DNA from 4 places in the Halomonas halophila genome. Region 4 is predicted to be linked to each of the others. Evidence: predicted binding sites of a transcription regulator. Region 4 holds the regulator's gene; each other region holds the start of a gene.
The links. Region 4 encodes FNR, which switches genes on or off when oxygen is low (the NO sensors DNR and NnrR bind a similar motif). Its sites were predicted from a motif close to TTGATNTANATCAA; they were not measured.

Region 1: the regulator FNR is predicted to act here: its motif matches at 4,119-4,132, upstream of QWG60_RS12030 (OmpW/AlkL family protein).
Region 2: the regulator FNR is predicted to act here: its motif matches at 1,042-1,055, upstream of clpB (ATP-dependent chaperone ClpB).
Region 3: the regulator FNR is predicted to act here: its motif matches at 4,754-4,767, upstream of cyoA (ubiquinol oxidase subunit II).

What each region holds. Positions count from the first base shown of each region.
Region 1 covers NZ_CP129121.1:2,559,050-2,566,526, reverse strand. Annotated here, with positions in the region: gene QWG60_RS12055 (amino acid ABC transporter substrate-binding protein) at 227-985, shown strand; gene QWG60_RS12050 (amino acid ABC transporter permease) at 1,001-1,675, shown strand; gene QWG60_RS12045 (amino acid ABC transporter ATP-binding protein) at 1,672-2,418, shown strand; gene QWG60_RS12040 (YqcC family protein) at 2,486-2,818, shown strand; gene QWG60_RS12035 (gamma-glutamylcyclotransferase family protein) at 2,826-3,326, shown strand; gene QWG60_RS12030 (OmpW/AlkL family protein) at 3,408-4,022, opposite strand; gene QWG60_RS12025 (OmpW/AlkL family protein) at 4,187-4,795, opposite strand; gene QWG60_RS12020 (hypothetical protein) at 5,069-5,380, shown strand; gene putP (sodium/proline symporter PutP) at 5,475-6,956, opposite strand; gene putA (bifunctional proline dehydrogenase/L-glutamate gamma-semialdehyde dehydrogenase PutA) at 7,000-7,477, opposite strand, start outside.
Region 2 covers NZ_CP129121.1:3,180,885-3,188,361, reverse strand. Annotated here, with positions in the region: gene QWG60_RS14970 (DNA repair ATPase) at 1-91, shown strand, start outside; gene QWG60_RS14965 (hypothetical protein) at 170-997, shown strand; gene clpB (ATP-dependent chaperone ClpB) at 1,186-3,768, shown strand; gene QWG60_RS14955 (sugar porter family MFS transporter) at 3,867-5,366, opposite strand; gene QWG60_RS14950 (acetolactate synthase 3 large subunit) at 5,819-7,477, shown strand, end outside.
Region 3 covers NZ_CP129121.1:1,196,442-1,203,918, forward strand. Annotated here, with positions in the region: gene deoC (deoxyribose-phosphate aldolase) at 1-442, opposite strand, end outside; gene QWG60_RS05415 (NupC/NupG family nucleoside CNT transporter) at 515-1,783, opposite strand; gene QWG60_RS05420 (outer membrane protein OmpK) at 1,862-2,689, opposite strand; gene QWG60_RS05425 (DeoR family transcriptional regulator) at 2,968-3,684, shown strand; gene QWG60_RS05430 (CBS domain-containing protein) at 3,793-4,473, shown strand; gene cyoA (ubiquinol oxidase subunit II) at 4,807-5,811, shown strand; gene cyoB (cytochrome o ubiquinol oxidase subunit I) at 5,815-7,477, shown strand, end outside.
Region 4 covers NZ_CP129121.1:2,851,939-2,859,415, reverse strand. Annotated here, with positions in the region: gene QWG60_RS13480 (sodium:solute symporter family protein) at 1-1,115, opposite strand, end outside; gene QWG60_RS13475 (DUF4212 domain-containing protein) at 1,122-1,382, opposite strand; gene QWG60_RS13470 (putative nucleotidyltransferase substrate binding domain-containing protein) at 1,992-3,818, shown strand; gene QWG60_RS13465 (3'-5' exonuclease family protein) at 3,860-4,480, shown strand; gene ttcA (tRNA 2-thiocytidine(32) synthetase TtcA) at 4,567-5,478, shown strand; gene fnr (fumarate/nitrate reduction transcriptional regulator Fnr) at 5,782-6,525, opposite strand; gene QWG60_RS13450 (oxygen-independent coproporphyrinogen III oxidase) at 6,595-7,477, opposite strand, start outside.

The DNA.
Region 1 (7,477 bases), 290 kb from region 4:
AACGATCATGCTTCGCGCCCGCCGTATCGGCCTCGGCGACGGCTTTCCAGTGGTTATCCACAGGAACATTCAGCGCTGCTGTGAATGAATGATCCGCTTGGCCGCTATGGCGCCCATAATGGGCCACTATTGGTCCATGACCGAGATTTCCACTATGGTCTGTGCGAAAATGAAATATTAAACAGTCGTTTTTATTCCAAAAACAGAATCCAAACGGAGGCACATCATGCTTCGTCGCTTCACTCTGACGTTTCTCGCCGCCGGCGCCATCGCCTTCTCCGGCGGCGCCTTCGCCCAGGACACGACGCTCCGGGTCGGCATGTCGGGCGGTTATTTCCCCTTCACCTTCGTCGAGCAGGACACCCTCAAGGGCTTCGAGGTCGATGTCATGAACGCGGTGGGCGAGGCGATGGGCGCCGAGGTGACGTTCGTGACCGCCAATTTCTCCGGCCTGTTCGGCATGCTGGAGTCCGGTCGCATCGATACTATCGCCAACCAGATCACCATCACCGAGGAGCGCGAGGCGAAGTATGTCTTCACCGCGCCCTACGTCTATGACGGCGCCCAGGTGGTGGTCAAGGAGGGCAATGACGCGATCGACGGCGTCGAGGACCTGCGCGGCAAGCGCGTGGCGGTGAACCTCGGCTCCAACTACGAGCAGCTGCTGCGTGAGCTGCCCTACGCCGACGACATCGATATCCGCACCTACGAGAGCAATATCGAGCAGGACACCGCGCTGGGCCGCGTCGATGCCTTCGTCATGGATCGCGTCAGTGCCAGCCAGGTGATCAAGGAGAAACCGCTGCCGCTGCAGCTGGCCGGCCAGCCGTTCTCCGAGATCCACAACGCCCTGCCGTTCCGCGACACCGAGCAGGGACGTGCCCTGCGCGACGAGGTCGACGCGGCGCTCGAGGCCCTGCGCGAGGACGGCACCCTGGCCGATATCTCCGAGCGCTGGTTCGGCAACGACATCACGCGGCCCTGAGGCGCAGCACCCGACATGAGCGTGCTCGATTTCGACTACATGCTGGGGCTCGCGCCCATTCTGCTCGGCTATCTGCCGCTGACCCTGGCGATGGCCGCGGCGGGGATGGTGCTGGCCCTGGCCCTGGCCTGCGGACTGGCGGTGATACGGGTGCTGAAGCTTCCGGGGCTGAACGGCATCACCCTGCTGTTCATCTCCTTCTTCCGCGGTACCCCGCTGCTGGTGCAGCTGTTCCTGTTCTACTATGGCCTGCCCCAGGTGCTGGCTTTCCTGACCCAGATCGATGGCATCACCGCCACCATCATGGGGCTGACGCTGCACTTCTCGGCCTACATGGCGGAGTCGATCCGCGCCGCCATCGTCGGCGTGGACCGCAGCCAGACCGAGGCGGCGCTGTCCATCGGCATGACCAACGGCCAGCTGATGCGGCGGATCGTGCTGCCCCAGGCCACCCGGGTGGCCGTGCCGACGCTGATGAACTATTTCATCGACATGATCAAGGCCACCTCCCTGGCATTCACTCTCGGCGTCACCGAGCTGATGGGGGCCACTCAGAAGGAGGCGGCGGGCAGCTTCCTCTATTTCGAGGCCTTCATCACCGTGGCGGTGATCTACTGGGCCATCGTCGAGCTGCTGGCCTGGTGCCAGCGGCGCCTGGAACGCCGACTCAACGAGGCCTATCGCCGATGATCAAGGTCAACCAACTCGTCAAGCGCTTCGGCGACAGCATAGTGCTGGACGGCATCGATCTGGAGATCGAGCGGGGCGAGATCATCGTGGTGATCGGCCCGTCGGGCACCGGCAAGTCGACCCTGCTGCGCTGCCTCAACTTCCTGGAGCGGCCCGACGCCGGCCGGCTGACCCTGGGCGACCTTGAGGTCGACGTGACCCGGGCCAGCCGCGCCGACATCCTGGCCGCGCGTCGGCACACCGCCTTCGTGTTCCAGAACTACGCGCTGTTCGCCAACAAGACGGCGCTGGAGAACATCGCCGAGGGCCTGATCGTGGTCAATCGCTGGCCCAAGGCGAAGGCCCATGCCCGGGCTCGGGAGATCCTCGAGCGCATCGGCCTGGCCGACAAGGCGAACGCCTATCCGGCCTCGCTGTCCGGCGGCCAGCAGCAGCGGGTCGGCATCGGCCGCGCCATGGCCGCCCAGGCCGAGGTGATCCTGTTCGACGAGCCGACCTCGTCGCTGGACCCGGAGTGGGTCGACGAGGTGCTGGCGCTGATGAAGCAGCTGGCCGCCGAGCGCCAGACCATGCTGGTGGTGACCCACGAGATGGCCTTCGCCCGGGACGTCGCCGATCGGGTGGTGTTCATGGAGGGCGGGCGCATCGTCGAGCAGGGCCCGCCCTCGCGGCTGTTCCAGGCACCCGAGGACCCGCGAACCCGGGACTTCCTGCGCAAGGTGCTGCCCGCCGCGCCGGCGTGACGGGGGGTGGCCCGCATCGTGCAGGCGCGGGATAATGGTCCCCTAGTCAGATCAGAGGTATTTCCCCATGACCGTTCATCAGGAACTCGAGCAGGCATTGCGCGAACTCGAGTCCACCATGAAGGCGTCCGACCTGTGGCGCATGGAGCAGCCCGCGCCGGAGGCCTTCAACAGCTCCCAGCCGTTCTGCATCGACACGATGTCGCTGCCCCAGTGGCTGCGCTTCGTGTTCATCGCCCGGCTCGAGGCGCTGGTCGAGGCGCGCGCACCGATGCCGGCGAGCTGCGACGTGGCCCCCGCCGTGGACGCCTACCTGATCCAGGAAGGGGCGAAGGCCAGCCAGCGGGTGCTGATGGGCAAGGTGGTGGAGCGGATCGACCAGCTGGTCACCGAGAACTGAGTCGCCCATGCCCTATTATTTCGCCTACGGCAGCAACATGAACGCCGCCCGGATCGAGGCGCGGATCGGCACGACCCGGCGTGCCCTGCCCGGGGTGCTGCGCGACCATGCCCTGCGTTTCGACAAGGCCTCGCGAGTGGCCGGCATCAGCCACGCCAACGTGGTGCCCGCCGACGGTGAGCGGGTCGAGGGAGCGCTGTTCGAGCTGCTCGCCCCGGAGCAGATCGAGTGCATGGACCCCTTCGAGGGCTACCCCCACGACTACGATCGGCTGCGCCTGCCCATCCACACGGGGCAAGGCCCCATCGAGGCCTGGGTCTATGTGGCCGCGCCGGGTACCACCGGCGAGGCGCTGCGGCCGGCGCGGGAGTATCTCGACCACCTCCTGGCCGGGAAGCCCTTCCTGAGTGCCGACTATCACGCCCGCCTGGCCGATGTGGAAGCCATCCACGGCCTCGACGACGAGACGCTCAAGGCGCTGGGGCTGTCGCGCCATACCGCCCGCTAGCGGCGCCGACACTCGCCACGCGGCTCGCACGCCAAAAGGCCCGCCGTTCGGCGGGCCTTTTGCATGGCATGTCGACGCGGCTCAGAAGCGGAAGCTGATGCCGCCCATCACCACCAGCGGGTCGATCTCGACGTTGCCGATGTCGGTGCCGCCGAGCTCGGCATCGGTGTCGATGTCGAGATACCAGGCGGCGGCGTTGAGGGCCCAGTGTTCGTCGATCAGGAGGTCGACGCCCAGCTGGGCGGCCGCGCCCCAGGAGTCTTCCAGCTCCAGATCGCCGCCGTCGATGTGCTCGTCGGAGAAATGCGTGTAGTTGACGCCGACGCCGGCATAGGGCTGCACGCGCGCCTGGGTGCCACCCAGCGGATAGTACTGCAGGGTCAGCGTCGGCGGCAGGTGCTTGGTGGAGGCGAGGTTGGCGCCGTTGAGCTGAATGTCGTGCTCGAAGGGCTCGGCGGCCAGCAGCTCCATGCCCAGTTTGTCGGTGAAGCGATAGCCCAGGGTGAAGGCGAAGCCGTTGTCGTCCTGAACGTCGACCTCATAGGTGCCGCTGGCGAGATCGCCGTTATCGCTCTTGGGCGCGACCTTGGCCACGCCGACGCGGGTGTAGATATCGCCGGCGCCGTAGGCGAGCACCTGGCTGCTGGCGGCGAGGCCGGTGGCGACGATCAGGGTGGAAATCAGGGTGCGGCGCATGAGGCTGGCTCCTCGGTGAAGGTAAGCGAGGGCTCCAGTCTACGGGGTGCGCCGCGGCGCCGATTTGACTCAAGGCAAAATGGTTCGCGGCTTGAATTGATGCACGTCAAAACAGGACGCCGGGCACGGGGCCCGGCGTCTTGGTGGTCATGGCGTGGCGCGGATCAGAAGCGGTAGGTGAAGCCGCCGCCGACGGTGACCGGGTCGACGTCGATGTCGCCGGCATCCTGGCCGTTGATCTCGATGTCGGGGCTGACATCGGCGTAGTTGGCGAAGGCGCCGACCAGCAGGTGGTCGGTCAGGGCGAAGTCCACGCCAAGCTGGGCGGCGGCGCCGTAGGAGTCATCGACATCCAGGCCGGCAACCGTCACGTCGTTGAAGTCGGTGTAGTTGAGGCCCGCACCAGCGTAGGGCTGGATGCGCGATCCGGTGCCGCCCAGCGGGTAGTAGTTGAGCATCAGGTTGATCGGGCGGCGGTCCACGGAGCCGACGTTGGTGCCGCCGATGGCCACATCGTGCTCGATGTCCTGAGTGCCGTTGAGCTCGACGCCGAACTTGTCGTGGAACTGATAGCCCAGGCCGTAGGAGAAGCCGCGCTCGTCGGAGACGTCGATATCGTCGCCGTTGAGGGAGCCTATGTCGTCGTTGACTTCGGACTTGGCGATGCCGCCGCGCACGTAGATGTCGCCGGCCTGGTAGGCCATGGCGGACTGGGCGCCGACGAGGCCGGCGGCGGCAATGGCGGTGGCGGTGATCAGACGGGTCATCTTCATGTGGAAACCTCCCTGGTTCGTCCTGGATGCCGACGCCGACCGATTCGGCGTCATCGCATGGAATGTGGTCAGTATAAAAACACTGTTTCTAAATGTCTTGTAGGATTTTTCTATCAAACCCCTGGCGGTTTTCTCCTGCTTTAACGAAAGCGCCTGCCGACAGGGACTTATGATGTACAGGAGACGTATAGCTTTCACATTTCCTGCGAGGATTCGCCGATCTCGAGGTTTTCGGCTTCACTGGATCGGTGAGACAGGCGACGGCGAGAGGGAATGGCCATGCGCTTCGAGACGCGGTTTCCCGCCAGGCTGGGGGCGGGCGACAGGCCGCTGGTCGCGCTGCTGACGGCGGCGGGGCTGTCGGTATGGTTGCTGTATCAACCCGCGCTGGTGCAGGGGCTCGACTGGCCCTGGCGGTCAGTGCTGGTGCTGCTGGGCATCTGGGCGCTGGGTGGCGCCTTTGCGCGGCCGGTGGTCATGTCGGTCGGTGGGCGGGGGCTGTGGCGATTCTCCGGCACGACCTGGAGCCGGGCGGCCCTGCCGCTGTTCGCCCTGGCGCTGTTGGGCAGGGGGCTGATGGGGTGATCTCGCCGCCCCGGGGACGTGACGACGGGATGACGAAACGAAAGAAGCCGCCCGCAGGCGGCTTCTTGCTTGCTCTCTCGTCCGGATGCCGCGATCAGGCGGCTTCCTCGAGGCTGTCGAACTCGGCGGTGATGTCGTCGGTCGGCGCCTCGGTCACCAGGCTCACCACCACGATGGCGATGTAGGCGAAGATCACGCCGGGCACGATCTCGTAGAGATCGAAGATGCCGCCGGAGATCTGGGCCCAGGCTACCACGGTGACGCCGCCGACGACGATGCCGGCCAGCGCGCCCCAGGTGTTCATGCGGCGCCAGAACAGCGACATGATCAGCGCCGGGCCGAAGGCCGCACCGAAGCCTGCCCAGGCGTAGGACACCAGTCCCAGCACCGTGGAGTCGGGGTTCAGCGCCAGCAGGTAGGCGATGACGGCGATACCGATGACCGCGAAGCGGCCCACCCACACCAGTTCGCCCTGGGTGGCATCCTTGCGGAAGATGGCCTTGTAGAAGTCATCGGTCAGCGCCGAGGACGACACCAGCAGCTGGGAGTCGGCGGTGGACATTACTGCGGCCAGGATGGCGGCCAGCAGCACGCCGGCGATCACCGGGTGGAAGATGGCGTTGACCATGACCATGAAGATGGTCTCGCCGTCGCCCAGGTCACGCGCCATGTAGACGGTCCCGAGCAGGCCCACGGCCATGGCACCGAGCAGGCCCAGGGCGCTCCAGCTCACCGCGATGCGGCGTGCGGTGGGGATGTCCTTCTCGCTGCGGATGGCGGCGAAGCGGGCCAGGATGTGCGGCTGGCCGAAATAGCCGAGGCCCCAGGCCAGCGAGCTGACGATGCCCATCACCGACAGCGCCTCGCCGGTGGACGCGTCGGTGAACCACTTCAGCATGTCCGGGTTGGCCGCCAGGATTTCCTGGGCGCTGCCGCCCAGGCCCCCCATCTCGGTCAGCGCCACGACCGGCACGATCAGCAGCGCCGCGGCCATCATCAGGCCCTGGATCAGGTCGGTCCAGGACACCGCTAGGAAGCCCCCGAAGAAGGTGTAGGAGATGATCGCCAGGGTGCCGATGGTCAACGCCAGGGTGTAGTCGAAGCCGAACACCGTGTCGAACAGCTTGGCCCCTGCCACCAGGCCGGAGCTGGTGTAGAACATGAAGAACAGCAGGATGAACACCGCCGAGATCACCCGCAGCAGCTGGCTGTTATCCCGGAAGCGCTTGGCCAGGAAGTCCGGGATCGTCAGGGCGTCATCGGCCCGGAAGCTGTAGACGCGCAGCCGACGTGCCACCAGCAGCCAGTTGAGCCAGGTGCCGGCCAGCAGGCCGACGGCGATCCAGCCCGCGGACAGGCCGCTGGCGTAGGCCGCGCCGGGCAGGCCCAGCAGCAGCCAGCCGGACATGTCCGAGGCCCCGGCGGAGATCGCCGAGGTCCAGGGGCCCAGCGAGCGCCCGCCGAGGATGTAATCGGAGAGGTTGCTGGTGCGCTTGTAGGCGATGATCCCGATGCCGAGCATCACGATCAGGTACAGCGCGAATGTAAAGCCTATGGTGGCGTTGTTTTCGACCATGAGGGACTTCCTTCAGTTTGTTGTCGTTACCGACGAGCGGGGATCACTCGTCTCCCAGCGCAAGCAGTGACGCATTGCCGCCGAGTGCGGCGGTATTGATCGTCACCGTCTTTTCCGTGGCGAACCGCAGAAGATAGTGGGGCCCACCCGCCTTGGGGCCCGTTCCGGAGAAGCCCTGGCCGCCGAACGGCTGGACCCCGACGACGGCCCCGATGATATTGCGGTTGACGTATACGTTGCCAACGCGAATTTTCTGCGCGATCTCCTCGGCGAAGGATTCGTTGCGGCTGTGCACGCCGAACGTCAGGCCATAGCCGCGCCCGTTGATCGATTCGATCACCCGGTCGAGGTCCTGGGCCTTGTAGCGCACGATGTGCAGTACCGGGCCGAACTGCTCGCGCTCCAGGGCGTCGATGCCGTCGATCTGGAAGGCGCTGGGGGCAATGAAGGTGCCCTCGGCGGTATGCGCCGGGTCGAGCCGGGTCTCGGCCAGCAGCCGACCCTCGCCCTTGAGCCGGTCG
Region 2 (7,477 bases), 330 kb from region 4:
GCGAGCCGGCGGGGATGAGGATACCGGCACCAAGGTGGTGCGGCAGCTGTCGATGATCGTCGAAGCACTGGAGCGCCCCGCCTCCTTGTAACGCCGTGCCCGATGTCGGGTCGTGCGTGATGCGGGCGGTGCGAGGCGTAGGAAACGTTCAAGGGAAAGGACGCATATCTTGGAATCTCAGCAACTGGATAACCCCTTCGATGAGCTGACGGGGATGCTTGAAGACGGCGACCTGCTCGGCTTGTTGCGACATTGGCGGGACAGGGAGGTCTTCTTGCCGGTGATGGTGCACCCCGATACCGGATGCCGCTTGCCGTACATTCAGCACGATGAGCCGGACACGCCGTTTGCGATAGCCGCATGCGATAGGGCCAGCGTCGAGCGAATGCTCGAATCGGGAGGCGCGACGCACGAGTTCGAGATCCATGCCTTCTCGCTGTTCAAGCTGTGTCGGGACTGTCTCTACAACGGCGTGACCCATATCGGCCTGATCGGCTCGGAGTTCATGCTCGATCAAACGGCGCTGTCGTTCTTTGCGCATTCCGCGCTGGTCGAGACGCCGGACGAGGGGACCATGCGGGTGCGCTGCTCGCTGGTCACGGACAAGCCGGTCCGGACGCCGCTGGAGAAGCATGCCAAGCGACTGGCACAAGTCTGGGAGCGGTTTTCCGTGGGGCCCGATGGCATCAACAGTGACCTCGCCGGTCTGTGGGTCGTCCACGAAGCCGGTGCTGCCGTGCTGCACAAGCCCGAGGGCGGCGAAGAGGTGCTTCGCGACCAGCTGGCGCCTTGCGATGCCGCTCTGTTCGATCAGTGGGATGAGGCCATACCGGACTACGTCGCCTTGGCGCAGGACGCGTCGGTTCCCGAGGCGGCGGCGACGTCCTCTGCCTCCGCATCGAGCGATGTGGACCACGATACGCGGGTCCTCGTATCGCTGGCGCGATGGGGCGTGATCCTGCTGGGCATCGGATTGATCGCCTGGGCGTTGTCCTGAATCGACGCGATGCTGGCCGGCACCGACGCCTCGCGGGCGCGGGCTTGACCCATATCAACCCTCCGGCGTTTCCTCCGGCGGCTGACTTGAAAGCCGGCCATCCTGACGCCACTTAAGATGTCAAGACTCATGACATTGGGACAGGCGGCGCGTCCGAATCGCGCCGCTACCCCGACGGAGGAAACGCTATGCGAATCGACAAGTTCACCGCCAAGCTGCAGAACGCCGTGGCTGATGCCCAGTCGCTGGCCGTGGGCCACGGTCATAACCAGCTCGAGCCCGGCCACCTGCTGCTGGCGCTGCTCGATGCCAGCGATACTGGCGTCAAGGCGCTGGTGCAGAAGGCCGGCGGCGACGCCGCCAGGCTGCGCGACGGCCTGGTCGGCCATCTCGACGACCTGCCCAAGGTCGGCGATTTCGACGGCGAGGTGCAGCCGTCCCGCGACCTGATGAAGCTGTTCAACCTCACCGACCGCGAGGCCCAGAAGCGCGGCGACCAGTACATCGCCAGCGAGCTGGTGCTGCTGGCCGCGCTGGAGATGCGCCATGCGGTGAGCAAGCTGCTCGGCCAGGCGGGTGTGAGCCGCAAGTCGCTGGAGACCGCCATCGACAGCGTGCGCGGCGGCGAGAAGGTCAGCGATCCCAACGCCGAGGAGAGCCGCGAGGCGCTGGAGAAGTACACCCTGGATCTCACCGAGCGGGCGTCCAGCGGCAAGCTCGACCCGGTGATCGGCCGCGACGACGAGATCCGCCGCACCGTGCAGGTGCTGCAGCGCCGGACCAAGAACAACCCGGTGCTGATCGGCGAGCCCGGCGTCGGCAAGACCGCCATCGTCGAGGGTCTGGCCCAGCGCATCGTCGACGGCGAGGTGCCCGAGGGCCTCAAGGACAAGCGCGTGCTGTCGCTGGACATGGGCGCGCTGCTGGCCGGGGCCAAGTTCCGCGGCGAGTTCGAGGAACGCCTCAAGGCGGTGCTCAAGGAGCTGGCCCAGGAGGAGGGCCGGATCATCCTGTTCATCGACGAGCTGCACACCATGGTCGGCGCCGGCAAGGCCGAGGGCGCCATGGACGCCGGCAACATGCTCAAGCCGGCGCTGGCGCGCGGCGAGCTGCACTGCGTGGGCGCCACCACCCTCGACGAGTACCGCCAGCACATCGAGAAGGATGCCGCCCTGGAGCGTCGCTTCCAGAAGGTGCTGGTCGACGAGCCCTCCGAGGAAGATACCGTGGCCATCCTGCGCGGCCTCAAGGAACGCTACGAGGTGCACCACGGCGTCGACATCACCGACGGCGCCATCATCGCCGCGGCCAAGCTGTCGACCCGCTACATCACCGATCGCCAGCTGCCGGACAAGGCCATCGACCTGATCGACGAGGCCTGCTCGCGGATCCGCATGGAGCTCGACTCCAAGCCCGAGGAGATGGACCGCCTCGACCGCCGGCTGATCCAGCTCAAGATGGAGCGCGAGCACCTCAAGAAGGAGACCGACGAGGCCTCCAAGAAGCGCCTCGACAGCCTCGAGGAACAGATCGAGGAGCTCGAGCGCGAGTACGCCGATCTCGACGAGATCTGGAAGGCCGAGAAGGCCAGCATCCAGGGCGCGGCCCAGTTCAAGGACGAGCTCGACCGTGCCCGCATCGACCTCGAGCAGGCGCGCCGTCAGGGCGACCTGGGGCGGATGTCCGAGCTTCAGTACGGGGTGATTCCCGAGCTCGAGCAGAAGATCGCCGAGTCCAGTGACGCCGAGGCCGATACCGCCAAGCACCAGCTGCTGCGCTCCAACGTCACCGAGGAGGAGATCGCCGAGGTGGTGTCGCGCTGGACCGGCATCCCGGTGTCCAAGATGCTCGAGGGCGAGCGCGACAAGCTGCTGCGCATGGAGGAAGCGCTGCACGAGCGGGTCATCGGCCAGGACGAGGCGGTCACCGCGGTGGCCAACGCGGTGCGCCGTTCCCGGGCCGGGCTCGCCGACCCGAACCGCCCCAACGGTTCCTTCCTGTTCCTCGGCCCGACCGGGGTGGGCAAGACCGAGCTGTGCAAGTCGCTGGCCGGCTTCCTGTTCGACACCGAGGAAGCCATGGTGCGCATCGACATGTCCGAGTTCATGGAGAAGCACTCCGTGGCCCGGCTGATCGGCGCGCCTCCCGGCTACGTCGGCTACGAGGAGGGCGGCTACCTGACCGAGGCGGTGCGCCGCAAGCCCTACTCGGTGCTGCTGCTCGACGAGGTCGAGAAGGCCCACGCCGACGTCTTCAACATCCTGCTGCAGGTGCTCGAGGACGGCCGCCTCACCGACGGCCAGGGCCGCACGGTGGACTTCCGCAACACCGTGATCGTGATGACCTCCAACCTCGGTTCCGAGATCATCCAGGGCATGGGCGGCGACGACAGCGGCTATGCGCAGATGAAGTCCGCGGTGATGGACGTGGTCGGCACCCACTTCCGCCCCGAGCTGATCAACCGCATCGACGAGGTGGTGGTGTTCCACGCCCTGCGCCAGGAGCAGATCCAGGCCATCGCCGCCATCCAGCTCGAGCGCCTGCGCGGGCGGCTGGCCGAGCACGACCTGTCGCTCGAGGTCTCCGACGCGGCCATGGCCCAGCTGGCCGCGGTCGGCTTCGATCCGGTGTTCGGCGCGCGGCCGCTCAAGCGGGCGATCCAGAATCGCCTCGAGAACCCGCTAGCCCAAGACCTGCTGGCTGGGGCGTTCTCGCCCGGCGACGTCATCCGCGTCGAGGCCGAGGGCGACCGCCTGGTGTTCCAGAGCTGAGGCGCTCCTCGCCCTGAAACGAGACCGCCCGCGCCGAAAGGCGCGGGCGGTTTTCTTTTGCCGGGCCGCCTGCTCGACGGCGGGGAGGCTGCGTCGTATCAAGCGCGCTGGGCGGCGGCGCTCGAGGCCTCGCGCTTGCCCTGCGGTTCGCGCACCAGGCGCTTCTGCAGCTCCTCGAGGGAGACGCCCTTGGTCTCCGGCATCAGGAACATCACGAACACCAGCTGCAGCGCCATCATCACGGCGAAGAAGGCGAACACCGGGCCGCCGCTGAAGGTGCCGAGCACCCACGGCATCAGCAGCGCGATCAGCGCCGCGCACACCCAGTGCACCGAGCTGCCGAAGGATTGGCCGCGGGCCCGCACGTGGTTGGGGAACACCTCGGAGATGAACACCCAGATGATCGCGCCCTGGCTCATGGCATGGGCGGCGATGAACAGGCCCAGCAGCAGCGGCACGTCCAGCCCGCCGAGCTCGCCGCTGAAGAAGGCGCGCGAGATCAGCACCAGCGAGACCAGATAGCCGGCCGAGCCGATGTAGAGCAGGGTGCGGCGCCCCAGGCGATCGATCAGCGCCATGCCGAGCATGGTGAACACCAGGTTGACCAGGCCGATGCCGGCGGTGGAGAGCAGGGCGGTGTTGGCGCCGAGCTCGGCGGCCTCGAGCACCCGCGGGGCATAGTAGATGATGAAGTTGATGCCCGAGAGCTGGTTGAAGAAGGCGATCAGGAAGGCCAGCAGGATCGGCAGCCGGTAGCGGCCGGAGAAGAAGCCGGCGTGGGCGCGCTCCTCGCTGTCTTCGGCGGCCTGGATCTCGGCGATCTGGGCGTCGACGTCGGCGGCGGGATCGAGGCGCAGCAGCACCTCGCGGGCGCCCTGGGTATCGCCGCGATGCAGGATCAGCCAGCGCGGGCTGCGCGGCACCCGGCTGATCAGCAGGGTGTAGAGCAGCGCCGGCACGATCTCGATGCCGAGCATCCAGCGCCAGGCGTTGGTCTCGAACAGCCCGCCCACCACGTAGTTGGAGATGAAGGCCATCAGGATGCCGAACACCACGTTGAACTGGTACAGCGCGACCAGGGTGCCGCGGTGCTTGGCCGGGGCGATCTCGGAGATGTAGGTCGGGGCGGCCACCGAGGAGATGCCGACGCCGATGCCGCCCAGCAGGCGGAACAGCGAGAACCAGTAGGGATCGGTGGCCAGCGCCGAGCCGATCGCGGACACCAGGTAGAGCATGCCGATCAGCAGCAGGGTGGCGCGGCGGCCCAGGCGGTCGGTCGGCCAGTTGCCGCCGATGGCGCCGATCACGGTGCCCCACAGGGCCATGGACATGATCAGCAGGCCGTGCTGGAGGTCGCTGAGCCCCCAGAGCGTCTGGATGGGCTGGTCGGCGCCCGAGATGACCGCGGTGTCGAAGCCGAACAGGAAGCCGGCCAGGGCCACGGTGATGGACCACTGCACGATGCGTGACATGGGCGTCTCCTCGGTGAGGCGGTGTTCTGAATGCGGGTGAATCGATTCATCTTGCAGGCGTCGCCTCGTCGGCGTGACGAGGAAGCGGAAGGGCGCTCGAGAAAGGTGAATCGTGTCAGCTGGCATCATTAAAGCAGCAACGCCAGGCGGTCGCGAGTCGGTCATTCTAGACTTTCGTATTAAACGATGGCGAGAGCGGGGCGCGGAAACGCCGAAATCCGCCGATCGGCGCCTGCCGGTGCGGGCGGCGGTTGACACTTTTCGGACGCTATTGGAATCTTGACCCTTCCTGATTATCGGGCGCGGACTCCAGCGGGCGACCCCCGATTTCCGTGCGAAGGGTAGGCCGCCTGGCCTCTACCCGCCGAAGGACTTCCGGGTCCGGGCTAACCGCCCGACCTGGCCAACGCCCCGACGCGGTGATCCGCCGTGATTAGAGTGCTGGCCCTAACCGGGCCTCAATACGCCAGGGTTTGGCATCAGGTGCCGGCGAGACCGGCAGCGGCATACCGCCGCACTCGACCCCGTGCCCGACGAGGGCGCGGATCGCACTCGAGACCTCCAGGGGAGAAACATCAGTGGAACTGCTTTCCGGCGCGGACATGATCGCCCGCTTCCTGCAAGACGAGGGCGTCGAATACATCTACGGCTATCCCGGCGGCGCTGCGCTACACATCTATGACGCCCTGTTCCGCCAGGACAAGGTCAAGCACATCCTGGTGCGCCACGAACAGGCCGCCACCCACGCCGCCGACGGCTACGCCCGGGCCTCCGGCAAGCCGGGCGTGGTGCTGGTCACCTCCGGTCCCGGCGCCACCAACGCGGTGACCGGCATCGCCACCGCCTACATGGACTCGATTCCCATGGTGGTGCTGTGCGGCCAGGTGATGAGCCACCTGATCGGCGACGATGCCTTCCAGGAAACCGACATCGTCGGCGTGACCCGGCCGATCGTGAAGCACAGCTTCTCGGTCAAGCATCCGAGCGAGATTCCGGAAGTCCTCAAGAAGGCCTTCTATCTGGCGTCCACCGGGCGGCCCGGCCCGGTGGTGGTGGACATTCCCAAGGACATGACCGCCCCCACCGAGCGCTACGAGTACGTCTATCCGAAGAAGGTCAAGCTGCGCTCCTACAACCCGGTGACGCGCGGCCATACCGGCCAGATCAAGAAGGCCGTGGAGCTGATGCTCAAGGCGCGCCGGCCGGTCTTCTACACCGGCGGCGGGGTGGTGACCGGCGAGGCCAGCGAGGGGCTGACCGATCTGGTCAAGCGGCTGGGCTTCCCGATCACCACCACCCTGATGGGCATCGGCGCCTTCCCGCAGAGCGACGACCAGTGCCTCGGCTGGCTGGGCATGCACGGCTCCTACGAGTCCAACATGGCCATGCACCACGCCGACCTGATCATCGCCATCGGGGCGCGCTTCGACGACCGGGTGACCAACAACACCTCCAAGTTCTGCCCCACGGCCAAGATCGTCCACGTCGACATCGATCCGAGCTCGATCTCCAAGACGGTGCGTGCCGACGTGCCGATCGTGGGACCGGCCGGCAGCGTGATCAACGAGATGATCAGCCTGCTGCAGGGCCGCGAGATCGCCAGCACCGAGGCGCTCACCGAGTGGTGGCAGACCATCGACGGCTGGCGCGAGGAGCGCCGCGGCAAGCTCTACGAGCCGTCCGCCGAGGGCGAGGTGCTCAAGCCCCAGGAAGTCATCGAGGCGGTATGCCGCGCGACCCGCGGCCAGGCCTACGTGACCACCGACGTGGGGCAGCACCAGATGTTCGCCGCCCAGTACTACAAGTTCGACAAGCCCAACCGCTTCGTCACCTCCGGCGGGCTCGGCACCATGGGCTTCGGCTTCCCGGCGGCCATGGGCATCAAGCAGAACTTCCCCGACGAGCAGGTGGTCTGCTTCACCGGTGAGGGCAGCTTCCAGATGATGATGCAGGAGCTCTCTACCTGTAAGCAGTTCGGTGGCGGGGTGAAGATCATCAACCTCAACAATGCCTCGCTCGGCATGGTGCGCCAGTGGCAGGACCTGAACTACAAGTCCCGCCATGCGCATTCCTACATGGAGTCGCTGCCCGATTTCCAGAAACTGATCGAGTCCTATGGCTTCACCGCCCTGAAGGTGCAGACGAAAGAGGAACTCGAGTCGGCGTTGGAGAAGACCTTCGCCGACAACGACGAGCTGGTGTTCCTCGACGTCGCCGTGGACCCCCACGAGCACGTC
Region 3 (7,477 bases), 1.7 Mb from region 4:
CCGGGTCCTTCAGTTCGCCGGTCTCGAGGATCACCTTGAGGGTGGCGTCGCCGCAGGCGGCCTTGCTCATCTCGACCAGGTCCTGGCAGACGCCTTCGTCGCCGGCCATCAGCGCGCGGTAGGGGAAGACCACATCGACCTCGTCGGCGCCGGAGGCCACGGCCTCGCGGGTGGCGCGGGCGGCGCGCATGACGTCGTCGCCGCCGTCGGGGAAGTTGGTGACGGTGGCGATCTTGACGCTGTCGTTCAGGCGGTGGGCGGTCAGCGCGCGGCGCGCCGGGACGATGAACTGCGGGTAGATGCAGATCGCCGCCGGGTTGCCCATCGGCGTCTTGGCGCGCTGGCACAGGCCTTCGACGCTGGCATCGGTGTCGTCGTCGTTGAGGCTGGTGAGGTCGAGCAGCGGCAGGGCCTGGCGGGCAACGCGTTGCAGATCGGTCATGTCGTGGTCCTGTAGCAAAGGGGCCTGTTGAGAAGAATGACACCGCGCCCGACAGGCCGCGGTGTCGCCGGTTCATGCCCCGAGGGCGATGAAGAAGCCGGCAAGGGTAGCGGACATCAGGTTGGAAAGGGTACCCGCCAGGACGGCCTTGATGCCCAGGCGCGCGATGTCGTGGCGCCGGCTGGGGGCGATGCTGCCGAGGCCGCCGAGCAGGATGGCGATCGACGACAGGTTGGCGAAGCCACACAGGGCGAAGGACAGGATCGCCGCGGAATGGTCGGAGAGCGCCTCGCCGGTGGCGGCGACCATCTGCTCGCCGTCCAGGTAGGGGGCGAGGTTGATGTAGGCGACGAACTCGTTGACCACCAGCTTCTGGCCGATGAAGGAGCCGGCCAGGGTGGCTTCGGACCAGGGCACGCCGAGCAGGAAGGCCAGCGGCGAGAACAGCCAGCCGAGCAGCAGCTCGAGACTCAGCGACTCCATGCCGAACCAGCCGCCGATGCCGCCCAGGATGCCGTTGACCAGTGCGATCAGGCCGATGAAGGCGAGCAGCATGGCGCCGACGTTGGCCGCCAGCATCAGGCCGGAGCTGGCGCCCGAGGCGGCGGCATCCAGCACGTTGGTGGGATGGTTCTCTTCCTCGTCGAGGCGTTCCTCGGCGGCGGAGACGCTGTCCTCCGGCGTCTCGGTCTCGGGCAGCAGCAGCTTGGCGAACAGCAGCCCGCCGGGGGCGGCCATGAAGGAGGCGGCGACCAGGTATTCCATGGGAATGCCCAGGGCGGCATAGCCGGCCAGCACCGAGCCGGCCACCGAGGCCAGGCCGCCGCACATCACCGCGAACAGCTGCGACTGGGTCATCCTGGCGATGAAGGGGCGCACCACCAGCGGCGCTTCGGTCTGGCCGACGAAGATATTGGCGGTGGCCGAGAGCGATTCGGTGCGCGAGGTGCCGAGCGCCTTCTGCAGGGCGCCGCCGAGCAGGCGGATGATCCACTGCATGATGCCCAGGTAGTAAAGCACCGCGGTCAGCGAGGAGAAGAAGATGATGACCGGCAGCACCTTGACCGCGAAGATGAAGCCGGAGGCCTCGGCGTTGGCCAGACCGCCGAACACGAAGTCGATGCCGTCGTTGGCGTAGAGTACCACCTGACTGACGGCATCCGAGACGGTGGCGAGCACCGCCTGACCGGCCGGGACGTAGAGCACGAAGGCGCCGATGCCGGCCTGGATGGCGAAAGCGCCGCCCACGGTGCGCAGGCGGATCGCGCGGCGATTGCTGGAGAAGAGCACGGCGATGGCGATCAGCGTCAGCATGCCGATCAGGCTCATGAGCAAGGTCATGGGGATGTCCTTGTGGTTGATGGCCGAGGCGCGCGGGTCGCGCCTCGGGGCCGGCGATGGGTCACGAGGCGCGGGAGGTTACAGGAAGTTGACCTTGACGGTATAGATCATCGCGTTCTGATAGTCGCCGGCGGTGCCCAGCTTGTTGTTCGCGTAGCGGTACTGCACGCCGGTGGTGATCTCCTCGATGGGGTGCCACCACAGCGCCACGGCGCCGTTGGTGCCCACTTCGCTGGCCGGGCCGTTGACGTAGTTCCTGCGCAGGTACTCGTCGTCGCGCTCGAAGGTCTGCTCGTGCCAGTTGGTCAGGCTGAAGGCCTCGCCGAAGGCCTCGAAGTCGTAGCCTAGCACCCAGCCGGCCATGTAGCCGTTCTCGCCGCTGTAGCTGTTGCCGTCGCTCTCGACCCAGGCCTTGCCGATGAACGGCTTGAACCACAGGCCGTTGGCGAAGGTGTGGCGATAGCCGAGGCCGGCGATGCGGTCCTGCTCCTCGCTGTCGAAGCCGTAGTCGCGGAAATCGTAGACGTGGAAGTACAGCGAGAAGGGGGTATCGCCGAGGTAGATGTGCGAGGTGACCTTGGCGGCGCTGCGGCGGTTGTCGCGGCCGTCTTCCTCGGACATGTCGTTCTGCGGGTTCTCGAAATCGTAGAAGCCGTAGAATTCACCCCAGTCGAAGCCGACGCCGCCCTCGAGCTCGAGGTAGAAGAAGTCGCCCTTGGCGGCGTTGCTCGCGGTGCGTGCCTCGGTGCCGTCGGACCAGTCGAGGTAGTTGATCGAGGCGTTGGCGAACGACCACTGGGGGGTGAAGGTCGAGGCGTCGTCGGAGGCGGCGGCGGGCAGGGCGGTGGCGCCCAGCAGCAGGCCGGCCAGTGAGACGCGGTGGCAGGGGGCGAGGGAAATCGGCATGGGGATGGCTTCTCTGAACGTTGTCGATGACGGTTGTTGTCGGGTGAGGTGCCTGGCACGCGGCCAGCCGTCGCTCACGTCGACGGGGAGATCATGCGCCCGGTCGTGAGGGGCGAACGGGATGGCGAGCGGCGAGCTTGTTATTTGAGTAACATGACAATGTTATTTTAATCACATTTGGCGCCGCAACCCTGCGAAGGGGGGGGGGCGTCAACGCGGAGCACGAGTGCGGCGCCGGCCGCCTCGAGGGATGTGGACAGCACCAGGAGAGGGATACGTTGAACGAACGAAGTGAAGGGCGGCTGATGCGCCTGCAGCATGCGCTGGGGCAGGGCGGCAGCCTGCGTCTGGCCGAGGCGGCGGCCCTGTGCGGGGTGTCGGAGATGACGATTCGACGCGACCTGGCGGGGTCCGACGGCAGCCTGGCGTTGATCGGCGGGCACCTGATGCTGGCCGGCGACCCGCGTCATGCCCCGGTCTACGACCTGGCCGTGCAGCGCGACCGCAACGCCGAGGCCAAGCGGCGGTTGTGCGAGCGGGCGCTGGCCACGCTGGAAGAAGGAGACACTCTGTTCATCGACTGCGGCACGACCCTTGCGCCGCTGGCGGCCAGCCTGCCCGACGACATGTCGCTGACGGTGGTGACCTATGCGCTGAACATCGCCGAGGCGGTCAGCAAGCGCCCGGGGGTGCGGTTGTGGCTGCTGGGTGGGGTCTATCATGCCTCGTCGCGTTCGTTCTCCAGCGACGACATGAGCGAGACGATCCGGGGCTTCGGGATCAACAAGGCGTTCCTGACCGCGGCCGGCGTGGACGAGCGCCAGGGGCTGAGCTGCTTCCACTTCCACGAGGTGGCGCCCAAGCAGGCGGCGATCGCCACCGCCCAGCGCAGGGTGCTGGTGGTGGATGCCAGCAAGCAGGGCATGGTGCGCCCGGCGCGCTTCGCCGGACTCGAGGAGGTGGATCAGGTGATCGCCGAGGAAGCGGGCGACTGAGAGCGTCTCGAGACTTGCTCGTGGTCAAGGACGAGTGGCGGGAAGTTGCTATGTTGAGGGGGCGGGGAGCGTCCTCGCATTCACTCTCATCGCCTCGGAGGAGTTGCCATGCGCGCCGCAGATGTCATGACCCCACACGTGATCACCGTGTCGCCGAACAGCGAGGTGCGCGAGATTGCCAGCCTGCTGCTGGAGCACGGCATCAGCGCCGTGCCGGTGGTCGACGAGGACGAGCGGGTACTGGGAATCGTCAGCGAGGGCGACCTGATTCGCCGCGCGGAAGACGAGCGGCGCGACAAGGCCTGGTGGCTGCGCATGTTCGAGGTCAACGACCCCGGCGAGTACGTCAAGACCCATGGCCGCCTGGCCCACGAGATCATGACCCGCGAACCGGTTACCATCGATGAGGACAAGCCGGTTCACGAGATCGCGCGCCTGCTCGAGAAGCATCGCATCAAGCGGGTGCCGGTGGTGCGCGATGGCAGGCTGGTGGGCATCGTCAGCCGGGCCAATCTGCTGCGCGGTTTCTCGGTGGCGGAACCCCGTGCCGCGGCGAGCGTCGAAGACCGCGAGATCCGCGATGCGATTCTCCAGGAGGTGGAGCGTCATACCGGGGTGATGGTCGAGCGCCTCAACATCATCGTCAGCGAGGGTGAGATTCAGCTGTGGGGGCTGGTCGACAGCCAGGAGCAGCGTCTCGCCGTGCAGGTGGCGGCGGAGAACGCGCCCGGCGCCCGCTCGGTGGAGAACCACATCGGCTTCATGCCCCGGGGCATGGGCGGCTACTGAGGCCATTGATTCTACAGCGGTTGCTCTGACGGCGACCCGAACGTTCCCTTCCGCGCCGGCGTTATCGCCGGTGCGACACGCTGCGGCAAATCGTCCCTTTCCTCCTTTCCTCGTTTACTACACAATACGTTCCCCGCGGCCGGACCCTTTCTCGCGCGCCCCATAGCGGCGTTCGCGGGGGTTTGGCCATGAGTGAGCCGAGCCCTTTCCACGATGGTTAGCCTTTGCTGCGGTCATGGGTCAACCGGCGCAGGACAGGTCTCGGTTTTGTGTAGCGTGCTTGCTACAAGTCAGCAGGATTTATCCTGTCGCCAAGCCTGACGAGGTCGAAACATGAATCGAACTCCCCCCCTGCGCAAGCTCGGAGTCTTGCTGCTGGCGGTGTTGCCCCTGGTGCTGGCAGGGTGCAGCTCGGCGCTGCTGGACCCCAAGGGCCAGATCGGGGAAGAACAGCGAACCCTGATCCTCACGTCCTTCGGTCTGATGCAGATCGTGGTCATTCCCGTGATCGTGATGACGCTGCTCTTCGCCTGGCGCTATCGCCGCAGTAACCGCGAAGCCTCCTACCGCCCGGATTGGCACCATTCCAATCTGATCGAGGCGGTCGTGTGGTTCATTCCCTGTGTGATCATCGTGTTCCTGGCCGTGCTGACCTGGTACACCTCGCACAGCCTTGACCCGCACAAGCCCATCGAGCCGACCGCAGAGCAGCAAGAGCCGATCGAGATCCAGGCGGTATCGCTGGACTGGAAATGGCTGTTCATCTATCCCGAGCAGGGCATCGCCACCGTCAACGAGCTGGCCTTCCCCGCGGATACGCCGGTCCGCTTCCGCGTGTCTTCCGGCTCGGTCATGAACGCCTTCTTCATCCCGCGTCTGGGCAGTCAGATCTATGCCATGGCCGGCATGGACAACGACGTGCACCTGGTCGCCGATGAGCCGGGCGTCTATCCCGGTCGCTCCACCAACTACAGCGGTGCGGGCTTCTCCGGCATGACCTTCGACGCCCATGTGGGCTCCCAGGAAGACTTCGAGGCCTGGGTGGCCAAGGTCCGCGAGTCGTCCGAGTCCCTGACCTACCCGGCGGAATACAACGAACTCGCTGCGCCTTCCGAGGACAACGAGATCCAGTATTTCTCCGAGGTATCCCCCTCTCTCTACGAGAGCATCATCAAGAGCTTCCATGCCGGCGGCGATCACGAGCAGCGCATGGCCCAGTACGCCGACAGCTACGCCGATGGCTTCGGTCACGGCGGTCACGGCGGTGGTCATGGCGACGATCACGGCGATTCGGCCGAGTCTCACGGCACGCCCATGAGCGCGGAGGCAGCGGAGTAAATCATGTTCGGAAAACTCAGCCTAGAGGCGATCCCGACGCACGATCCCATCATCATGACGACCATTACCGGTATCGTCCTGGGTGGGCTCGCGCTGGTGGCCGCCATCACCTACTTCAAGAAGTGGGGCTATCTGTGGAACGAGTGGGTCACCTCCGTCGACCACAAGAAGCTCGGCATCATGTACTTCATCGTGGCGCTGGTGATGCTGCTGCGCGGCTTCGCCGATGCGATCATGATGCGCTCCCAGCTGGCGATGGCGTCGGCCGGGGCCGAGGGCTTCCTGCCGCCCTCGCACTATGACCAGATCTTCACTGCCCACGGCGTGATCATGATCTTCTTCGTCGCCATGCCCATGGTCATCGGCCTGATGAACCTGGTGGTGCCGTTGCAGATCGGCGCGCGCGACGTGGCCTTCCCGTTCCTGAACAACCTGAGCTTCTGGCTGTTCGCGGCGGGCGTGATCCTGGTCAACGTGTCGCTGTTCGCCGGTGAGTTCGCCAAGACCGGCTGGCTGGCGTATGCGCCACTATCGGGGCTCGACTACAGTCCTGGCGTCGGCGTGGATTACTGGATCTGGGCGTTGCAGATATCCGGTATCGGCACGACCCTGACCGGCATCAACTTCTTCGTCACCATCCTGAAGATGCGCACCAAGGGCATGACCCTGTTCCGCATGCCCATCTTCACCTGGACCTCGCTGTGCGCGAACGTCCTGATCATCGCCTCGTTCCCGATCCTGACCGCCACCATCGCGCTGCTGACGCTGGATCGCTACCTGGGGATGAACTTCTTCACCACCGATCTCGGTGGCAACATGATGATGTACGTCAACCTCATCTGGGCCTGGGGCCATCCTGAGGTGTACATCCTGATCCTGCCGGCCTTCGGCGTGTTCTCCGAGGTCATCGCGACCTTCGCACGCAAGCGTCTGTTCGGCTACGGCACCATGGTGTGGGCGACCGTCGCCATCACCGTGCTGTCGTTCATCGTCTGGCTGCACCACTTCTTCACCATGGGCGCGGGCGCCAACGTCAATGCCTTCTTCGGCATCATGACGATGATCATCGCCATCCCCACCGGCGTGAAGATCTTCAACTGGCTGTTCACCATGTACCGCGGCCGGATCGAGTTCACCTCGCCGGTGCTGTGGACCCTGGGCTTCATCATCACCTTCTCCCTGGGTGGCATGACCGGTGTGATGCTGTCCATTCCGGCGGCCAACTTCGTGCTGCACAACAGCCTGTTCGTCATCGCCCACTTCCACAACGTCATCATCGGCGGCGTGGTGTTCGGCATGCTGGCGGGCCTGACCTACTGGTTCCCGAAGGCCTTCGGCTTCACCCTCAACGAGAAGTGGGGCAAGCGTTCCTTCTGGTGCTGGCTGGTCGGCTTCTACATGGCCTTCGTGCCGCTTTACGTGCTGAGCTTCTTCGGTGCCGTGCGCCGCATGCAGTCCTACGAGAACGGTGACTGGCAGCCGCTGATGATCGTGGCCTGGGTCGGTGCGTTGATCATCGCCGCCGGTATCGCCTGCACCCTGATCCAGTTCTACGTCAGCATCCGCGATCGCAAGCAGAACCAGGACGTCACCGGCGATCCCTGGGATGCGCGCACCCTCGAATGGGCGACCTCCTCGCCGGCGCCGTTCTACAACTTCGCGCACC
Region 4 (7,477 bases):
TCGGCGGTCGGCGCGAAGGCCTCGGTGTCGTTGTAGAGCTGGATGCGGCCGTCGTCGTTCTTGTCCTCATACTGGATCAGGCCGGTCTCTTCCCAGGTGCGGATCCATCCCGGGCGCTCCTCGTAGAGGATCGGGTTGGCGGTGGCATCCTCGACGTTCTCGACCTGGCCGGCCATGTCGGGATAGACGGTGGTCGCGATGTTGAGGCGTGCCATGGAGGCCACGGCCGGGGCGGTCAGGTACAGCAGGCCGATGAACACCAGGGCCCAGCCGGCGGACCAGCGTGCGTCGGCCACCTTGGGCACGGTGAAGAAACGGATGATGACGTGGGGCAGGCCGGCGGTACCGATCATCAGCGACAGGGTGAACAGCACCATGTTCAGCTTGTTGTCCACGTCCGCGGTGTACTCGTTGAAGCCGAGTTCGGTGATCACCTCGTTGAGCTTGGCCAGCAGCGGCATGCCGGATTCGCTGTGTTCGGAGAACAGGCCCAGCGCCGGGATCGGGTTGCCGGTCAGCTCCAGCGAGATGAACACCGCCGGGATGGTGTAGGCGATGATCAGCACGATGTACTGGGCCACCTGGGTGTAGGTGATGCCCTTCATGCCGCCCAGCACCGAGTAGAAGAAGATCACCACGGCGGCGATGATCAGGCCGGTGGTGGCGTCGACTTCCAGGAAGCGCGAGAAGGCCACGCCGGCGCCGGCCATCTGGCCGATGACGTAGGTCACCGAGGCCACGATCAGGCAGACCACCGCGACCATGCGCGCCTGCTTGCTGTAGAAGCGATCACCGATGAATTCCGGCACCGTGAACTTGCCGAACTTGCGCAGGTAGGGGGCCAGCAGCATGGCCAGCAGCACGTAGCCGCCGGTCCAGCCCATCAGGAAGGTGGAGTTGGCGTAACCGCCGGCGGCGATCAGGCCGGCCATGGAGATGAAGGAGGCTGCGGACATCCAGTCGGCGCCGATGGCCATGCCGTTGGTGATCGGATGCACCCCGCCGCCGGCAACGTAGAAGTCCTTGGTCGACCCGGCCTTGGCCCAGATGGCGATGCCGATGTAGAGGGCGAAGGAGGCGCCGACGAACAGGACGTTGATGGCAAATTGACTCATGCTGAGTTACTCCCCGAGCCCGAATTGCTTGTCCAGCCGGTTCATCTTCCAGGCATAGAAGAAGATCAGGCCGATGAAGGTCAGGATGGAACCCTGCTGGGCGAACCAGAAGCCCAGGTCGGTGCCGCCCACGGCAATGCCCGCCAGCAGCGGTCGAAGCAGGATGGCCGCGCCATAGGAGACGGCTGCCCAGACGACCAGACAGCCGGTAATCAATCTAAGGTTGGCCTTCCAGTAGGCCTCGGCATTGGGGGTCTCTTCAGCCATGATATTGCTCTCCACTTGTTGTTGGGGTCGGGAAGTTGCTCACAGCATTCATGGGTCGCCGCGTGGCCTTCCCGGTGTCCGGCGAGCGGACCGCGGCGGCGTGCCGGATGATGAAGTGACCGTCGAAGAGGGGTCGCATCTCGGCGGGATGGCATCACCCGATGATCATCGTCAATGCTGGTCAACAACGCCGGAAAAAACATCGCAGACTTTCGTATCATGAGCGTAAAACGATTCAATTAGTGATCGTAAGTTTGTTGTAAATCAATATATTACGAACCTTCTGGAAGGATTTGACTCGAGAGGAGGCGGCAAAGGTTGGACGATCGTCTATCCCCGTGTCCGAATGATGACTCGGCATCCGATCTCGGCATAACGTCATGACGCATGAGGTCACGGTCGTGGGCTATGACTTTGGTATAAAGCCGAGATTCGTCGGGTCGGCCTGCGGCGGAATACCTAACACCATGGTCTAGATTCTGGTCGCGAGAGGGGGTTGCTACTCTGGACCCGAGCCCTGCTGTCCCCGGTTCTTCGTCTCGCGCGTGGCCCATGCCCCGTTCGGTGCGCGATCCGGGGCGGCGATTCCCGGCACGAGGACCCGCTTCCATGGTCGATGTCGATCTCTCCCACGCCCCCTTCAGCCTGCTCGACGAGGCCGGGCGGGAGCGCGTGCGCGGCGGTCTCGACCTGGCCTACTTCGATTGCGACGAGATCATCCTCGAGGCGGGGCAGCCCGGCGAGAACGTCTTCCTCATCCACAAGGGCGAGGTCGCCGAGCTGGACACCACCCAGCCCGGCGAGCGCCAGCGCATCGGCCACTACACCGGCGGCGATCTGTTCGGTGCCATCAGCATTCTCAATGGCCAGAGTCGCTATCGCTTCCGTGCCGAGCAGGAATCGCTGTGCTACCTGCTGCCCCGGGCGCTGTTTCTCGAGCTGTGCGACGCCTATCCGGCCTTCGATGCCTTCTTCCGCCAGCGTCTCGCCGACAAGGCGCGGCTGCTGACCGAGCAGCGCGCGGCCGGCGGGGTGACCATGGCCGGCTTCATGCTGGCGCGGGCCCAGGACTGCATGCGCCCGCCGCGCTGCCTGGGCGGCGAGACCACCATCGCCGAGGCGGTGCGTCTGCTGCATGACGAGGCGGTCGACAGCCTGCTGGTGCAGGGCGAGGCCGGGCCGGGCATGGTCACCAAGACCGACCTGCTCGACGCCCTGGTGCTCGAGGGGCTCGGCCAGGAGACACCGCTGTCGTCGCTGGCCGGGGAGGAGCTGATCACCGCCCGGCCCGATCAGTACCTGTTCGAGGTGCTGGTGCTGATGACCCGCCGGCGCATCGAGCGGGTGGTGATCGTCGAGGACGAGGCGCCGGTGGGCGTGGTGGAGCTGACCGACGTGCTCAGCTACTTCTCCAGCCGCAGCCACGTGGTCAGCCTGCAGGTCGAGCAGGCCGGCGACCTGAAGCAGTTGGCCTCCGCCAGCCGCCGTACCGCCGAGCTCGCCGGTGCGCTGATGGCCCAGGGCGTGAAGCTGCGCTTCGCCATGGGGCTGCTGGCCGCGCTCAACGGTCGCATCATCCACAAGGCCTGGGACTTCTCGATGCCCGAGTCCCTGAGGCGCGACAGCTGCCTGATGGTGATGGGCAGCGAGGGGCGCGGCGAGCAGATGCTCAAGACCGACCAGGACAACGGCCTGATCCTCGACGACGACCTGGCGTGGCCGGACTGCATGGAGCGCATGGCCGAGTTCACCGAGACCCTGGTCTCGCTCGGCTACCCGCGCTGCCCCGGCAACATCATGGTCTCCAACCCGGACTGGGTGGGCACCGAGCGCCAGTGGAAGGCGCGCATCGCGCGCTGGGTCGAGGCCCGCGACGGCGACAGCCTGATGAAGCTGGCGATCATGCTCGACGCTCATGCGGTGGCCGGCAATCCGGCACTGCTCGAGCGGGTGAGGGAGACGCTGTTCGAGGCGGCCTCCCGTGACGAGCTGCTGCTCTCCTACTTCGCCCGGCCGGTGATGCGCTTCTCCACGCCGCTGACCCTGTTCGGCTCGCTGAAGAAGCCCCAGCACGGCATCGACATCAAGAAGGGCGGCATCTTTCCCATCGTGCATGGCGTGCGGGTCATGGCGCTGGAGCGCGGCATCCTCGCCACCGGCACCCTGGATCGCCTCGATGCCCTGGCCGCCGACGGGCGGCTCGAGGAGCGCTTCGCCGAAGACCTGGGGGAGGCGCTGTCGCTGTTCACCCAGCTGCGCCTCGAGCAGCAGCTGGCGCGGCTGGAGGGCGACGGCGGCGACGAGAGCGGCGAGCCAGACCGGGTCGTGGTCCAGTCGCTGTCGTCGCTGGAGCGTGACCTGCTGCGCGAGGCGCTGCACATCGTCAAGGACTTCAAGCAGCGGATTTCCCATCGTTATCACCTCGAATACACCTGAGGTGGCCGGCCGCCGCCTCTCGACACGACAAGGACATCGACATGCTCAAGACCCTGCGCCGCCTGGTCGACCGCCACCGCCACGCCCATGGCCAGTATGGCTGGCTGTTCCGCCCCTATACGGGGGAGGAGCTGGTGGCGCTGGCCGTGCAGTCGACCGGCGGCGACGTGCGCAGCGCCGAGCCGCTGGCGATCGCCGCGGTGCGCCTGCGCGGCGATCGGGTGCTGACCAGCGAGTCGCTGGAGCTGCGGCTGACGCGCCCGGAAGGCGTGGACGCCGAGGTGCTGCGGCGTCACGGCCTGCGCGGCATCGATCTCGACGACGGCGTGACGCTCGACCAGGCCCTGGCGCGGCTGCTCGACTTCGTCGGCAATCGCCCGCTGGTCGGCTGGCGGCTGGATCGCGACCTGGCGTTGCTGAACCGCCCGCTGCGCGCCCGATTCGGCTTCGACCTGCCCAATGCCGGCATCGACCTGGTCCAGCGTTACCAGCGTTACCATCATCATTCGCGGCTCGAGGTGGCACCGGCCTTCGAGCGGGTCGCCGCGCAGCTCGAGGTGCCGCTGATGGGGCGCCACAGCGTGCTGGGCACCGCCGTGACCACGGCCCTGATGCACCTGCGGCTGGACCGCGACGCGCTGCTCGAGCGCCGCAGCGGCTGAACGCGCGCCACGTCGCCAGCCTGGCGGCAGGGTGGTAGGATAGGCGCCCTTTCCCTTTCCCCGATTGCCCTGGCAGCGCCCCGACCATGCAAGATGCCGTGACCTTCGATCCCCGTCCCGCCGATGAGGCCGCTTCGGCCGAGCCGTCGACCCTGTCCGCCGAGGCGCCCGACGCCAAGGCCAAGCGCGAGTTCAACAAGCTGCAGAAGCGTCTGCGGCGCCAGGTCGGCAACGCCATCATCGACTTCGACATGATCCGCGAGGGCGACAAGGTGATGGTGTGCCTGTCCGGCGGCAAGGACAGCTACACCATGCTGGAGATCCTGCGGAATCTGCAGCGCAACGCGCCGGTGAACTTCTCGCTGGTGGTGGTGAACCTCGACCAGAAGCAGCCCGGCTTCCCCGAGCATGTGCTGCCCGAGTACCTGGACGGGCTCGGCGTCGATTACCATATCCTCGAGCGCGACACCTACTCGGTGGTCAAGGAGAAGACCCCGGAAGGCAAGACCACCTGCGCGCTGTGCTCGCGGCTGCGCCGCGGCTCCCTCTATGGCTATGCCGAGGAGATCGGTGCCACCAAGATCGCGCTCGGTCATCATCGCGAGGACATCCTCGAGACGCTGTTCCTCAACATGTTCTTCGGCGGCAGCCTCAAGTCGATGCCGCCCAAGCTGCTCTCCGACGACGGCAAGAACATCGTCATCCGCCCGCTGGCCTACTGCCGCGAGGCCGACATTGCCGAGTTCTCGGAGCGCATGGCCTTCCCGATCATCCCCTGCAACCTGTGCGGCTCGCAGCCGAACCTGCAGCGTCAGGTGGTCAAGGAGATGCTCGCCGAGTGGGAGGCCAAGCATCCCGGCCGTCTGGAAAGCATGTTCAAGGCGGTCACCAACGTCGCCCCCTCGCAGCTGGCCGACCGCGAGCTGTTCGACTTCGCCGGGCTGGAGGACAAGCAGGCGAAGATGCAGGCCGACCGCATCGATCTGCATAACGAGTGAGTAGCGCCTAGCGGCAAGCGCCCGGCTGCTCAGTAACGGGCGGCAGATGTCGAGGAAGCCAATGAGAAACCCACGGGACGTCGAGTCCTGTGGGTTTCTTCGTTGACGTCAGGAATGGCCATGACATCATCCTGCCGCGCTTGGCGCTTGGCGCTTGGCGCTTGGCGCTTGGCGCTTGGCGCTTGGCGCTTGGCGCTTGGCGCTTGGCGCTTGGCGCTTGGCGCTTGGCGCTTGGCGCTTGGCGCTTGGCGCTTGGCGCTTGGCGCTTGGCGCTTGGCGCTTGGCGCTTGGCGCTTGGCGCTGTCAGCGGCAGCCCTCTTCCTCGGCCAGCTCGGCCAGGGCGTCCAGGTCGAGGATGTTCACCTCGCGGCCGGAGACGGCCACCAGGCCCTGCTGCTGGAAGCGGCCCAGGATGCGGCTGACGGTTTCCACGGCCAGCCCCAGGTAGTTGCCGATGTCGGCCCGGGACATGGAGAGCCGGAAGCTGTAGGCGGAGTAGCCGCGGCGCCGGAAGCGGTCGGAGAGGCTGGCGAAGAAGGTGGCCAGCCGCTGGTCGGCGGTCTTGCGCGACAGCAGGCGCATCATGCGGCGGTCGTCGCGCATTTCCTTGCTCATGCTGCGGTAGAGCTGGGCGCGCAGCTCCGGCAGGCTTTCCGACAGGGCATCCAGGCGATCGAAGGGGATCTCGCACACGGTGGTGGTCTCGAGCGCGATGACCGAGCCGGGATAGGTCGACTCGTCGATGCCGTCCAGCCCCACCAGTTCGCTGGGCAGATAGAAGTTGGTCAGCTGATCCATGCCGCCGCCTTCGCTGGTGATCTGCTTGAGGCTGCCGGAGCGAACCGCATAGACGCTGGTGAAGGGGCTGCCCTGACGGAAAAGCGACTCGCCCTTCTTGAGCGGCGGACGGCGGCGGATGATGGCATCGAACTGATCGATGTCCTCGAGTTCGAGGGCCAGGGGCAGGCACAGGGAACTCAGGCTGCAGGTCCGGCAGCGGGTCTCGTGCAGCAGTGAGCGGCGCCTGCCGGCTGCGATATCGGGCATGCTGTCCTCCTTGATCGGGGCTTGCCTTCCCCATTATGGCGGATAGCACCCGCCCGGGCATAGCATCCCTTAGCCGTGTCCCGCGCCCGAACGGCGGCAGCGCGACCAGTGCCCCGATGCGGTGGCCAGTCGCCCCTCATCCAGCGCCGCGGCATAGTCCTCGGCCGAGCCGGCGTTGCAGGCCACGGCGTCGGGCAGCCGCGAGATGGCACCGGGGCCAAGCCCCAGCCGGTCGCGGGCCTGCTCGCGTCGCGTCTGCGCCCGGGCGTCCTCCAGCGCGGCGCCGTGGCGGGCGTAGAACCCGCCTCCCAGCGACCGATAGCCGTTTCCGGCCAGGCGGTCCTCGATCCGAGCCAGCAGTGTCGCCGGCAGCGTCGACTCGCCTTCCTGCCAGGCGGGGTCCGGGCGCAGCGAGAGGCGTGGCGGCGTCATGGCCATCAGCGTGGCGAGCGCCGCGGCGGCCTCCTGCTCGGGCGTCGCCGGCGGCACGATCAGCACCAGGTTCAGCGAGTGCCAGCCCATGCGGACGCTCTCGTCGAGCAGCGGCTCGATGCGTGACTGCAGCCGCGTCAGGGCTTCCGGGCGGTCGGCCCTCGGCAGGCGCATGACCAGCTTCAGGCGGTTGAAGCCCAGTGCCTCCAGATGGCGCAGGGTGAGAAGATCCGTGGCACGGGGATCGAGTTCGACGGTGAAGTCGCGCCAATGTCCCGATTCGAAGGGAAAGCGCGAGGCCAGCCGATCGACCAGCCCGCTCATCCGCGACAGGCTCAGCCAGGGGGGCAGGCTGCCGCCCCAGTGCAGGGCCTCGAGCCGTCGATCGGGGGCGAGGCAGCGTCGCACCAGCACCATCTCGCGATCCAGTCGGGCCAGGTCGACTTCGAACGGGTCCATGCCCTTGGTGTGATCGACGCGCGCGTCGCCATCGTGGCGCAGCGGCAGGCGCAGATGCAGC